2 regions of the Peribacillus sp. NJ4 genome follow, and region 1 is predicted to be linked to the other one. Evidence: riboswitches for the same ligand, from Rfam matches in the RefSeq annotation. Region 1 holds a riboswitch; the other holds the start of a gene.
The links. A riboswitch is a leader RNA that binds a small molecule or an ion and turns the genes downstream of it on or off. The one in region 1 is predicted to bind lysine.
Positions count from the first base shown of each region.

Region 1 (5,965 bases):
AAACAACCTGATTTAAACTGGGAGAACCCTAAGCTCCGTGAAGAAATCTACAGCATGATGACTTGGTGGCTGGATAAGGGTGTCGATGGATTTCGGATGGATGTCATCAACTTCCTTTCAAAAGATCAGAGCTATTCAGATGGATCCGTTCATCATGAGAAGCAGTATGGTGATGGAAGCCCCTTTTTCCTGAATGGACCGCGCATACATGATTTTTTACAGGAAATCAATCAACGGGCACTTTCTCGATATGACGTGATTACCGTTGGGGAGATGCCAGGCGTCACACCGGAGGAAGCACAATTGTTCACAGGTAAAGATCGTGGTGAGCTACATATGGTCTTTCAATTCGAACATATGGATTTGGGGTGCGGACCAGAAGGGAAATGGAGTAACGATAAGTGGAAGCTAAGCGATTTAAAGCGAATTCTTTCCAAGTGGCAGACTGGTTTGGAGGGGGATGGCTGGAACAGTTTATACTGGAACAATCATGATCAGCCCCGGGTTGTCTCAAGGTTTGGAAATGATGGAAAGTATCGTATTGAAAGCGCAAAGATGCTTGCCGCTTGTCTTCATATGCTTCAGGGGACTCCTTATATATATCAAGGGGAAGAGTTGGGCATGACCAATGTTGCATTTGAAAGCATCGATGAATACCGGGATATTGAAACGTTGAATTCATATGACGAACTCGTCAATTCGCGTGGCTGGTCAAAAGAGCGGATGATGTCAGCCGTTCACGCCCGCAGCAGGGATAATGCGAGGACACCGATTCAGTGGAATGACTCCCGGAACGCAGGATTCACAAATGGGAGTCCTTGGATTAAGGTTAATCCCAATTTTCCCGAGATCAATGCGGAAAAAGCCTACAATGATCCGAATTCCATTTTTCATTTTTATAAAAGGCTTATCCAAATACGCAAGGATCATGAAATCGTCGTTTATGGCCGTTTTGAACTGCTCTGTCCAGATGATGAACGAATATTTGCCTATACGAGAACGTTGGAAGAAGAAAAGCTGCTAGTGCTATGCAACTTTAAAGAGGAGCCGGCCTCCTATTCTTTGCCTGAAGAGCTGCATGCATATTCTGCTACAAGGCTGATCGGTAATTATGATCAGGAAGAAGAAGGAATCTCCACCAAACCTCTGCGTCCATATGAATGTCGTGTTTATCATTTGAAATGAAAAAAGGACCTGTTCTTCCCCGTTTAGAGAAGAGCAGGTCCTTTTACGTATTATTTGGATTTAAGGTCACATTCCTCAAGGGGAATGATTTTCGTTTTATGCTTAATTTTATAGCTGAACCATAGGACGAAAAATAGAATCAAGCCAATGTAGGAAACGAACATTGAATTCCAATCGATCCCATTGCTGCTGAAGGCTTGATAGCCTTGTCCAATGATAATGATGATACAAAGGACAAGTGCGAATATAGGTCCGAATGGGAAGCCTTTGGCCCGGTATGGTAAAGCATTCATATCAAGGCCTTGAGCTACGTAGGCTTTGCGGAACCGATAATGGGCAATCGCAATCCCGACCCAGGTGACGAATCCGGCCATGCCTGAAGCATTCAATAACCAGATATAAACAACACCATCTCCGAAAAATGAAGCTAAGAATGCAACGCAGCCAACTAAGGAAGTCACGATAAGTGCATTCACTGGTACTCCTCTTTTATCTAACTTGCCAAGGAATTTCGGTGCTTTCCCATCACGTGCCAAGTCCCATAGCATACGGGTTGAAGCGTACATGCCAGAGTTACCGGCAGAGAGTACGGATGATAAAATGATCGCGTTCATGATGGATGCGGCAAATGCAAGGCCCGCACGTTCAAATACAAGCGTGAATGGACTTACGGCAACATCTTCACTCAATAAACGTGAATCCGTAAACGGTATGATCATTCCAATTACAAAAATTGCAAGGATATAGAATAAGATGATGCGCCAGAAAACGGATCTGATCGCTTTAGGGATATTTTTTTCCGGATCCTCACTTTCACCAGCCGTCACTCCAAGCAATTCCGTTCCTTGGAAAGAAAAGCCAGCTGCCATGAATACGCCTAGAATCGTGAAGAACCCCCCGTTAAAGGGACCTTCGCCCATTGTGAAATTGGAAAAACCAATTGGGTCTTTCCCACCCATGATTCCGAGGATGATCAAAACACCAGTGATCAAGAATATGACGACCGTCACGACTTTGATCATGGCAAACCAGAATTCCGTTTCCCCAAAACCTTTAACGGACATGTAATTGATAAGAAACATTGTGATTAACGCAATGGCACTCCAGATAAAGGAAGGACTATCCGGGAACCAGAACTTCATAATTAAGACAACGGCTGCTAATTCAGCGGCAATGGTGATTGCCCAGTTATACCAGTAGTTCCATCCAATCGCAAAACCGAAAGACGGATCGACGAATTTGGATGCATAGACACGGAACGAACCGGCCACTGGCATGAACGCTGCCATTTCTGCAAGACTTGTCATTAAGTAATAAACCATGATGCCGATGATCGCGTATGCCACCAAGGCACCGCCGGGTCCGGCTGAATGAATGGCACCGCCACTTGCTAAAAATAAACCTGTTCCAATCGTTCCACCTAATGAAATCATCATCAAGTGCCGCGCTTTCAGGCTCCTTTTCAATTCAGTAGGGCTTGATGCTTGTTGTGAATTTGCCAATTGATGTTACACTCCTTTTTATTGGAAGGGAACGAAAAATAAAAAAACAGCAGTCGAAAAAGATCGACGGCTGTTTATAATAAACCCGTTTATCCTTCCGAAGATAGCTCCCCACGCTTTTAGAAAAAACGTGACAGTGATGTTCCTGTTCGAAAACACCGCCAGCCAAGGTATACATGGAATATACCCAAACTTCGGCAACTTATCCTTTCAAACGGAGTCTTTAATTTTCCAGAATCTCGTCCGTTTTACTTTTATAAGCTGCAGCCTCTAACTCATCGGTAAATGAGGAAGTATTCAATTTTCTTAAATCGTTGCGCCATCTTGTAATTGACGACGGACGATTATACTCATGAAATTCATGCAATAGCTAATAGATTGCTAGTAATTGAGTAAACTTTACTATATCAAAATTATAAAATAATCTCATGGATATCGCAATGATTATTTTATGTGGTTATTTTTTCCTAGTTCAAGAAAGTCTGGAAGATTTGATGATACAAAAGTAAAGCTATTCTTAGCGTTATTAAACGCTCCTTCTTTTTATAAGGGCGTATTCCAGTTTTACATGTTTGACCACTTCGGGATTCTCGAATAGATCAACTGCCATTTTCCCAATCCATTCCAGCGGTAAGGAAATGGTCGTGATTTCGAGCATTTCACTCAGGCTATCATTATTGAAGCCGATAATGGCCACATCTTCAGGTACCCTCAAGCCAGATTTCTTAGCTGTTAGAATGAAGCCTGCCGCCGTGTCATCATTAGTGATGATGATGGCCTCAGGTTTATTCACCATCGAATTCCAATCCTGAAACAATTGTTCACCGTCTTTGATGTGATAACTGCCTTCAAACAGCCAATCTTTATTGTTTATAAGTTGATGATTACTCATGATATCGTTAAAAGCCTTTGTACGGAGAGAACTGTTTCTGCTCTTTTTACGGCCAAGACTGTATCCAATTTTCTGATAACCTTTAGCAATCACGTATTCAAGCGCACAAGAGAAAGCTGCATAATGATCAACGCTGATGGATGAAAATTCAGCCTGGGCTGTATCTTCACATAAGATAATCGGTCCATATTTTTGATACTCCAAGAGGATTTTCATTTCCGAAATTCTTGAACAAACGATAATGCCATCGAGTTGCTTCATTTGCAGCATATTCAAAGCCTGGATTTCTTTCTCTCTTTCGTAATGGGTCTGAAAGATGACTAGATGACAGCCGATTGCATTCGCCTGTTTAGAAATTCCGTTAACGATTGCCCCGTAATATGGGTGATTGGTGAAGGGGATGATGATGCCGATAAGATTTGTTTTGCCTTTAGAAAGATGGATGGCGTTGATGTTTCTCGAATAATTCAAACGGTCAATGGCTTGTAAAACGCTCGCTCTTTTTTCAGGGCTTACATAAGGATGATCATTCAATACACGGGACACTGTTGAGACAGATACACCAGCACTTTGAGCAATTTCTTTAATATTTGTCATGGAATCACCGTATTTTCTTTTTTTATATTGTACAGTATGAAACCCATTTCATAGCAAGAGAACACAGTGGGGCTGCTGAAGATTTCTTCAAATAAGGTCTTGTTCTGGTATGGGTTTCATCCTTTAAGATTGGTTTAAGTCTTAGAGGAGGAGGAGATCATGATGGTCCAAACTTTAATTACCCTGTTTATACTTTGCGGAATCGAATTGGGATTGGCGTACCTGGCAATTTCATTGAAGTCGGAAAAATGAGTGGCAGCGCACATGGAATGCCGGATGCCAGTCGGGAATTACGCGATTTACTCTGAATTCCACGGCATTAGGCGTGAAATTCGCCATTTTCCTAGTGAATAATAAGGAATTACTCGTGAATACTGCATTTACTCGTGAATTTTGACACTTTACTCGTGAAATACGCGCATTTACTCGTGAATTTTGACACTTTACTCGTGAAATCCATGCATTTACTCGTGAATTTTGACACTTTACTCGTGAAATCCATGCATTTACTCGTGAATTTCACGTTTTCCCGCCATAAACAATCGAAATAGACCCTCTAGTTTATTTTCACCATTAAAACTCCACAATATAAATATAACTTCATCGTTTACGTTTCATGTTACGGAAGGAAGAACTTTTCTTCATATAAATGACTGACTGTCCGGAAGGTCCACGTGATATTCCGGACAGTTTTTTGCTGTTTGTAAAGTCATTCGCTGAACTCAGATCCCGAAGTTATTTTTGGGTATTTATAATAAAATGATTTATCTGCTTTATGAAAAATAGTTGCACTTTTTCCGTATACTTGTGTATAGTATAAAATAAGTTGTGTAGAGGAAACTTTTTAGCATTTGCGACAATGTAAAAAAATTTATGCTTAATTTTGCACATGGCAAACATTTTTAGAAAGATGAAAAAGGGAGGGAATATGGATGGGTTTTCTAAAATCTATTGGGGGCGTGCTTGCTGCATTGCTGATTTTAACGGGGTGCGGCAATGACGCGGCCGAAAGTGATAAAGGTAATAGCAAGTTGAATGTCGTTGCAACAACGGGAATGATTGGGGACTTGGTTGAGAATATCGGCGGTAAACATGTAGAGGTCACAAGTTTAATGGGACCGGGAGTCGACCCCCATCTATATAAAGCAACACAGGGTGATGTGAAGACACTGGATTCGGCTGATATGATTTTTTATAACGGTGTGCATCTTGAGGGGAAAATGACGGATATATTTGAAATGATGAGCAAGGATAAACCGACGATTGCCGTAACGGAGGATTTCAAGGAGGACCAACTTCGAAAAGTTAGTGCGACGGAACATGATCCCCACGTATGGTTTGATGTAAAGCTTTGGATAGTAGCGGCGGAAGCAGTTAAGAAAGAGTTGATTGCCACCGATCCGGACCATGAATCAAGTTATCGTAAAAATTATGAAGAGTACGTACTGCAGTTGGAGGAACTTGATAAATATGTTCAAGATGAAATAAATGAAATACCAGAAGATCAACGGGTGCTCGTTACAGCACATGATGCTTTTGGATACTTCGGCCAGTCATATGGTCTGGACGTAAGAGGGCTTCAAGGGATCAATACATTATCGGAATATGGATCAAAAGATGTGACCGATATGCGGAATTATCTTGTAGAGAACAAAATAAAAGCGATTTTCATTGAGTCTAGCGTGCCAAGGAAGGCTATCGAGGCTGTGATTCAAGGTGCCGAGAAGCAGGGCCACAAAGTGGAAATTGGCGGTGAATTATTCTCGGATGCAATGGGTGAAAGAGGGAC
Region 1 covers NZ_JAUCFQ010000001.1:519,761-525,725, forward strand. Annotated here, with positions in the region: gene QUF94_RS02520 (glycoside hydrolase family 13 protein) at 1-1,185, shown strand, start outside; gene QUF94_RS02525 (amino acid permease) at 1,236-2,687, opposite strand; lysine riboswitch at 2,784-2,968, opposite strand; gene QUF94_RS02530 (LacI family DNA-binding transcriptional regulator) at 3,214-4,176, opposite strand; gene QUF94_RS02535 (hypothetical protein) at 4,563-4,727, shown strand; gene QUF94_RS02540 (metal ABC transporter solute-binding protein, Zn/Mn family) at 5,109-5,965, shown strand, end outside.

Region 2 (5,965 bases), on a different contig from region 1:
AATAATATGGAAGTTCCTGTTGTCGAGCCCAATCCCGAGTGAACTTCAGAATATCTGCTTGCTGAACGGTCGCTGGAGGGGTACAGTGATCAGAAACAACAACAACCTTATCTTTATCAAATAATTTCCCTCCTAGACGACGGAAACCACCGTCTACCAGCCAGGGTCCGAGCAAATCATGCATCATCGCGATATCTACCTTGACCCAAACAATCTCGCCTGCTTTCACGTCAGGCTGTCCAGAGGCTCTTGCCAAGATTTTTTCCGACATAGTCATTCCCAATATCATCCAACCCCCTTTAGATAATTCCTCTTTCCTTCAGGCTTCTGATTTGTTCTTCCGATATACCGATTTTCTCCGATAACACTTCATTCGTGTGCTGACCTAATTTCGGGCCTGCCCATTCGATATTACCAGGAGTTTCACTCATTTTAGGCACGATTCCGGGCATTTTTAATGTCCCTATTTCATCTACATTAACTTCTTGAATCATTTGACGAGCTTGGTAATGCGGATCGTTCACAATGTCCTCAATGGAATAAATCGCACCGGCTGGAACCTTTGCGTCATCTAAATGATTCATGACTTTATCGAAAGGCATACTCCTGGTCCATTCTTCAATTAATGCATCTAAGAAATCCGCATGTTCAGAGCGTTTCGAGTTGTTTTCAAAACGAGTATCCTCCGCTATATCACTGCGCTTCATTGCAAGCATAAGGCGTTTGAATATAGCATCACCGTTAGCTCCAATAACCACATATTTTCCATCACTACATAAATACGTGTTGGATGGAGTAATTCCCGGAAGCGTACTTCCCGTTCTTTCACGAATGACTCCGGCACGGTCAAATTCTGGAAGGGTACTTTCCATCATGCTAAATACAGATTCATACAAGGCAACATCGATCACTTGTCCTTCTCCACTTCCGTTCACATCTCGGTGATGGATGGCCATCAATGCTCCAATGACCGAGTATAGTGCAGATAATGAATCACCAATGCTTATCCCTACACGTGTAGGGGGACGATCAGGATAACCAGTTATGTAACGTAGCCCACCTAGTGCTTCACCGATTGAACCAAATCCAGGCTTATCACGATATGGTCCATCCTGTCCATAGCCTGATACCCGAATCATAATTAGACGCGGATTGATTGCCTTTAACTCTTCATAACCCAACCCCCACTTTTCCATAGTTCCAGGTCGGAAATTTTCTATTAAAATATCAACTTCTTTTACAAGTAAACGAATCAATTGCTGGCCTTCAGGATCACGCAGGTTAATCGTGATTGATTTTTTATTTCGGGATTGAATATACCACCAAAGGCTGGTTCCATTCTCGACTACTCTCCATGTTCGGATCGGGTCGCCTGTCTCAGGAGTTTCGACCTTAATTACCTCTGCTCCAAATTCCCCTAATAGTCTAGATGCGGAAGGCCCAGCTATCAATTGTCCCATTTCTAGAACTCTTAATCCCTCAAGTGCTTTCTTTGCCATATCAAACATCCCCTGAATTAAATATTTTTATTTATGTAAATCTATATTTCTTGTGAATTTCGATACATACGTTCTTATGATTAAATCTTTCATTAAGTAAGCGATTTCATTTCTAAATTCTAACCTCATTATTGTAGACTGTCAACGGTTAACATTAAATTTTCTGACTTTTTATTTTTTTATTTTTTTATTTTTTTATTTTTTTATTTACTTTATTATTAATTCATCTTATTTAATTCCTTCACCTTAGATATTGACATGGTGTGAATGTGTATATCATAGTTATACTGTTCTAGCTTTTGATTTACACATGAAGTATAGTAAACTAATTGTAAGCAAATATTTATGCGAATCGTTAATGCAAAAGCCTTTTACCGTGAAGCATTCAATTAAGAAGTTTACAAGTAGACAAGGGAAAATTCGGGAGCCCTCTAAAATACATAAAAACTTTATCCAGTAAATTTTTCAAATACATTAATTAATGAATCAAAGTATAAGTTAAAGTTATTTTCATATCCTAGGGGGATTGTTGTGAGGGAAATTAAGAAAACTGAACCGCTTCATAGCCAGGTTTATACTATTGTTAAAGAAATGATTTTGGAGGGAAAATACCAGCCCGGTGAACGACTAGTCGAAACCAAGGTGGCAGAATTCATTGGGGTAAGTAGGGGGACAGTTCGCGAAGCGTTTCGAATGCTTACAAAAGATGATATGCTGGTCCAAGATGGTAATGTCTTATTGGTTTATAACCCTACTACTCAAGATATTTTAGATATCTATGAATGCCGGAAAAGTCTTGAATCACTATCAGCAAAGCTAGCGGCAACTAATATCACAGAGGAACAATTAAACGAATTAGAACATATTATTCATGAATCCAAGGAAGCCCTGAATAAAAATGACAAGAAAAAGCTCACACTCTTAAATCAACAATTTCATGATATCATTGCATGTGCATCTCTTAATAAGCAGCTTATTAAATTATTTGAAGTAATTAAAACAAAAGTACTCTATATTCGGAACTGTATCCTTAAGGAACATACCGATAGCTTTCCTGATCTGGTCGACGATCACATCCAAATTTATTTCGCTCTTAAAAATCGAAATCCTTTAAAAACCGAAGAAAAAATGGGTGAGCATATCCAAAGAAGCTTAAAGGTTGCCCATTCAGCATTAAATGAGCAAATGGATTTAAAAAACAAGTAAACTATATTACCTTGGGATCCCATGCTAAATGAAAAGTTATTTCAATGGGAGCAATAATACAAACGAACTCTATTTAAAACTTCGGTCAGTTTTACTCTAATGTAAAGCTGCCTTTTTTGTATGTTTTTATGTTCCACATATTAACTATAAATTAGAATTAACACCCTGCCCTAAAAGGGTGAAACTTTTCATACAATTTGTTTTATAAAACTATTATATTGAGTCTACATAATAACTAAAAAAGATGAATCCACCCCAATACTGTAGCCTTTTCCATCGTTATCCATGTATTCTTAAAAAAAACTTCAAAATTGACCTTGCAATAGAAAGGATTACTTGTTATATTACAGTCAATTAAATATTTTCTTACTTCATACTTTTTGAAGTGAGGATAGAGGAGCAAAGACCATTAGTACACATTTTGAGGAGAATGAGATCCTATGACTATTGTGGAAAGGGGAATTTGCCGAAGCGGAAAGAATCTCATGTTCTTGAAGCTGGTTCTGCTATTGAATAAATACAGGACTGTCATATAGGAAACTATATGGAGGGCTATCTTACGCGCGGAAACATTTTTTTGATAAATATTGTTTCTACTGCAGCAGCGAATCCTCGTTGTTGCTTTTTTGCGTTTATTCCTGAATGGCCCTAACCACCTCTGAATTTTTTTAAAAAATTATACAAAAGGGTGTGAAGTTATGAATTTTGGCCAAGTTTTAACCGCAATGGTTACCCCGTTTGATCATAATAATGAGGTTGATTTTAATGCTACGAGAACTTTAGTAAATTATTTAATTGCTAATGGTTCTGATGGATTAGTTATAGCTGGTACAACTGGAGAGTCTCCTACATTAACTGCAGAGGAGAAAGTAGATTTATTCAAAATTGTTGTAGAAGTTGTTAATGGAAGAGTTCCAGTCATAGCTGGAACTGGCTCAAATAACACGAAAGCTTCTATCAGCTTAACACGGCAAGCAGAGGCAGCAGGCGTTGACGGAATAATGCTCGTTACCCCCTACTATAACAAGCCGTCTCAAGAAGGATTATTTCAACACTTTAATGCTATTGCCCAATCAACATCATTACCGGTAATGCTTTATAATATCCCAGGACGGAGTGTTGTAAACATGTCAGTAGAGACGATTGTTAGTCTCTCAAAAATTAACAATATTGTGGCAGTAAAAGAAGCAAGTGGTGACTTAGATGCCATGGCACAAATCATAAGCAAAACAACTAGTGATTTTACATTGTACAGCGGCGACGATGGGTTAACATTACCGGTTTTAGCCATCGGTGGAACAGGCATTGTTTCGGTTTCTTCACACATAATTGGTAATGAAATGCAAGAAATGATCAATAGCTTTAAAAATGGTGATGTCCATGGTGCCGCTACTACACATCGTAACCTTCTTCCAATTATGAAAGCATTATTTGCTGCACCAAGCCCAGCACCGGTAAAATCAGCATTAAATATGCGGGGTTTAAATGTGGGAGGTGTCCGCTTACCATTGGTCCCTTTAAACTATGAAGAAAAAAGAGCACTACAAATAGCTCTACACCCTAGTAACGTAGAAGCAATTTTGTTAAATAAATAAATAAATGATTCATATAGCGAGTCTTTAATACAGATTTTCTAATTAATAATCATATAAACTGGAGAAATTTTAAAAAGCAGTGCAACTCCGAAAGAAGTGCACTGCTCTGCTTTCTAATCGATGCACGACTCAGGGTTAAAAGCTAGTAGAAATAGTTAGAGATAGCTAGAGATAATAAAGTTAAAGATATTATTACGTCAACTGAACCAACATTAATTATATAGCCTGACCTTTAATTCACCAGGTTTTCCAACAATTTGTACAACGGATAGAGCATCCCGACGCTAGCCCAGTAGGTCCCAAAAATCCCCCGGAAGTTTCAGCAATAGGACACCCAAAAAAAATCTTCCTTAAGTTATAAATAATTCAAAGCACTGTAGGCAAATTAAAATATAGGCGTATATTCTAACGAGGTTTATGGTACATTACAAAAATAGATTTCTTCTTTTGATAGCTTTTTTAAGCTATTCATAAAAAAGAACCCTGAATTTGACTTTTCTTATTTATTCTTATAGATGGAAGCATTTAATCTACTTGAAGGAGACTCTTTTATGTCTATAGAGTGGTATTTATTAAGGTCCCCGTAGCATATCTAAGACCACTTAAATAAAAAAATGAATCAGAAAGAAATTAAGCAGCATTACCTGATCCATTATTCTACTTTTATTTCCTTTATTGAATTCCTTTTATCTTGTTAAATAAAGAATTAAGTTAGGAGTTATATTTTTTATTAAGTTCTGTTTGTTTGCATTTAATGTTGTACGTTTTAATTCATTTGTTAATCGGAAAAACTCTACCTTATTTCGGTTTTTCAATGAGTCATCGATTTGTTTTTCAATTTGGACTTTCCTGTAATCGGCAAGGGCTTTTTTAAGTACATTTCAGCGATCACTTCAGGTTCCAGTAGCGTTTCAGGCAATTGCTTCTCCATAAGAAACCAACTCCTTTACCTTTTTTCTATTATACTGAGTACCTTGAGGATTATTATTATTTTGTAAAGTGCTTGTCTGGCTCCTTTTTCTATTTTCCATCGGAATTATCACACCGGGCAAAAGATCCTTAAAAGGCTAGTTTCACAACTATCCTTTTAAGGACCTTTTTTTGACCGCTTATTAAAAATAATCCTCAAAGTTCAATAAAATGGCCTTCATGGCTTGGCTTGAGTTTCCCTTTTCTTTAATCCTTTTCAGAAAGTCCATGAACAAAATCACCAGTAAATCCTCGACCTTCAACTCTTCATCCATCAAGTATGGGGAAATGTCATGCAGGAATACCTCACCCCGGTAAATCTCCGACTCCTTTATTCGAAGGGTGATCTCTGCTCGTTTTTCTTCTGAGGTCACCTCGATTTCCTCTTCCCTTTGCTCGAAAGAGAAAAGGTTGGTCGTCACCTGCTTCAATACCCTTTTTTCAATCATCGGCCGTTCCAGGAATTTTTTCTTGGAAGAAATCAAAAAGGGACAGATCTGTTCATATTTGGCCCCTTTTTTCACTTGTTCCAAAAAATCAAAGTATAAGAGGGCGATAAGGTGATACAAACTTAGGTTTTGCGGAGCCTCTTCAAACAAATCCTTCATGTCCTCGACGAATACCTCCCCCCTTAAAAATTCATAATAGGGTACCTCGATTTGCAGATATCGATATTTTGGTAAGAAGTAATCAAAA
Region 2 covers NZ_JAUCFQ010000002.1:1,521-7,485, reverse strand. Annotated here, with positions in the region: gene QUF94_RS25095 (3-isopropylmalate dehydratase large subunit) at 1-289, opposite strand, end outside; gene QUF94_RS25090 (CaiB/BaiF CoA transferase family protein) at 300-1,499, opposite strand; gene QUF94_RS25085 (GntR family transcriptional regulator) at 2,031-2,705, shown strand; lysine riboswitch at 3,090-3,268, shown strand; gene dapA (4-hydroxy-tetrahydrodipicolinate synthase) at 3,404-4,300, shown strand; gene QUF94_RS25075 (IDEAL domain-containing protein) at 4,987-5,127, opposite strand; gene QUF94_RS25070 (hypothetical protein) at 5,413-5,965, opposite strand, start outside.
Region 2: another riboswitch for lysine. It lies ahead of dapA (4-hydroxy-tetrahydrodipicolinate synthase); the one in region 1 lies ahead of QUF94_RS02525 (amino acid permease).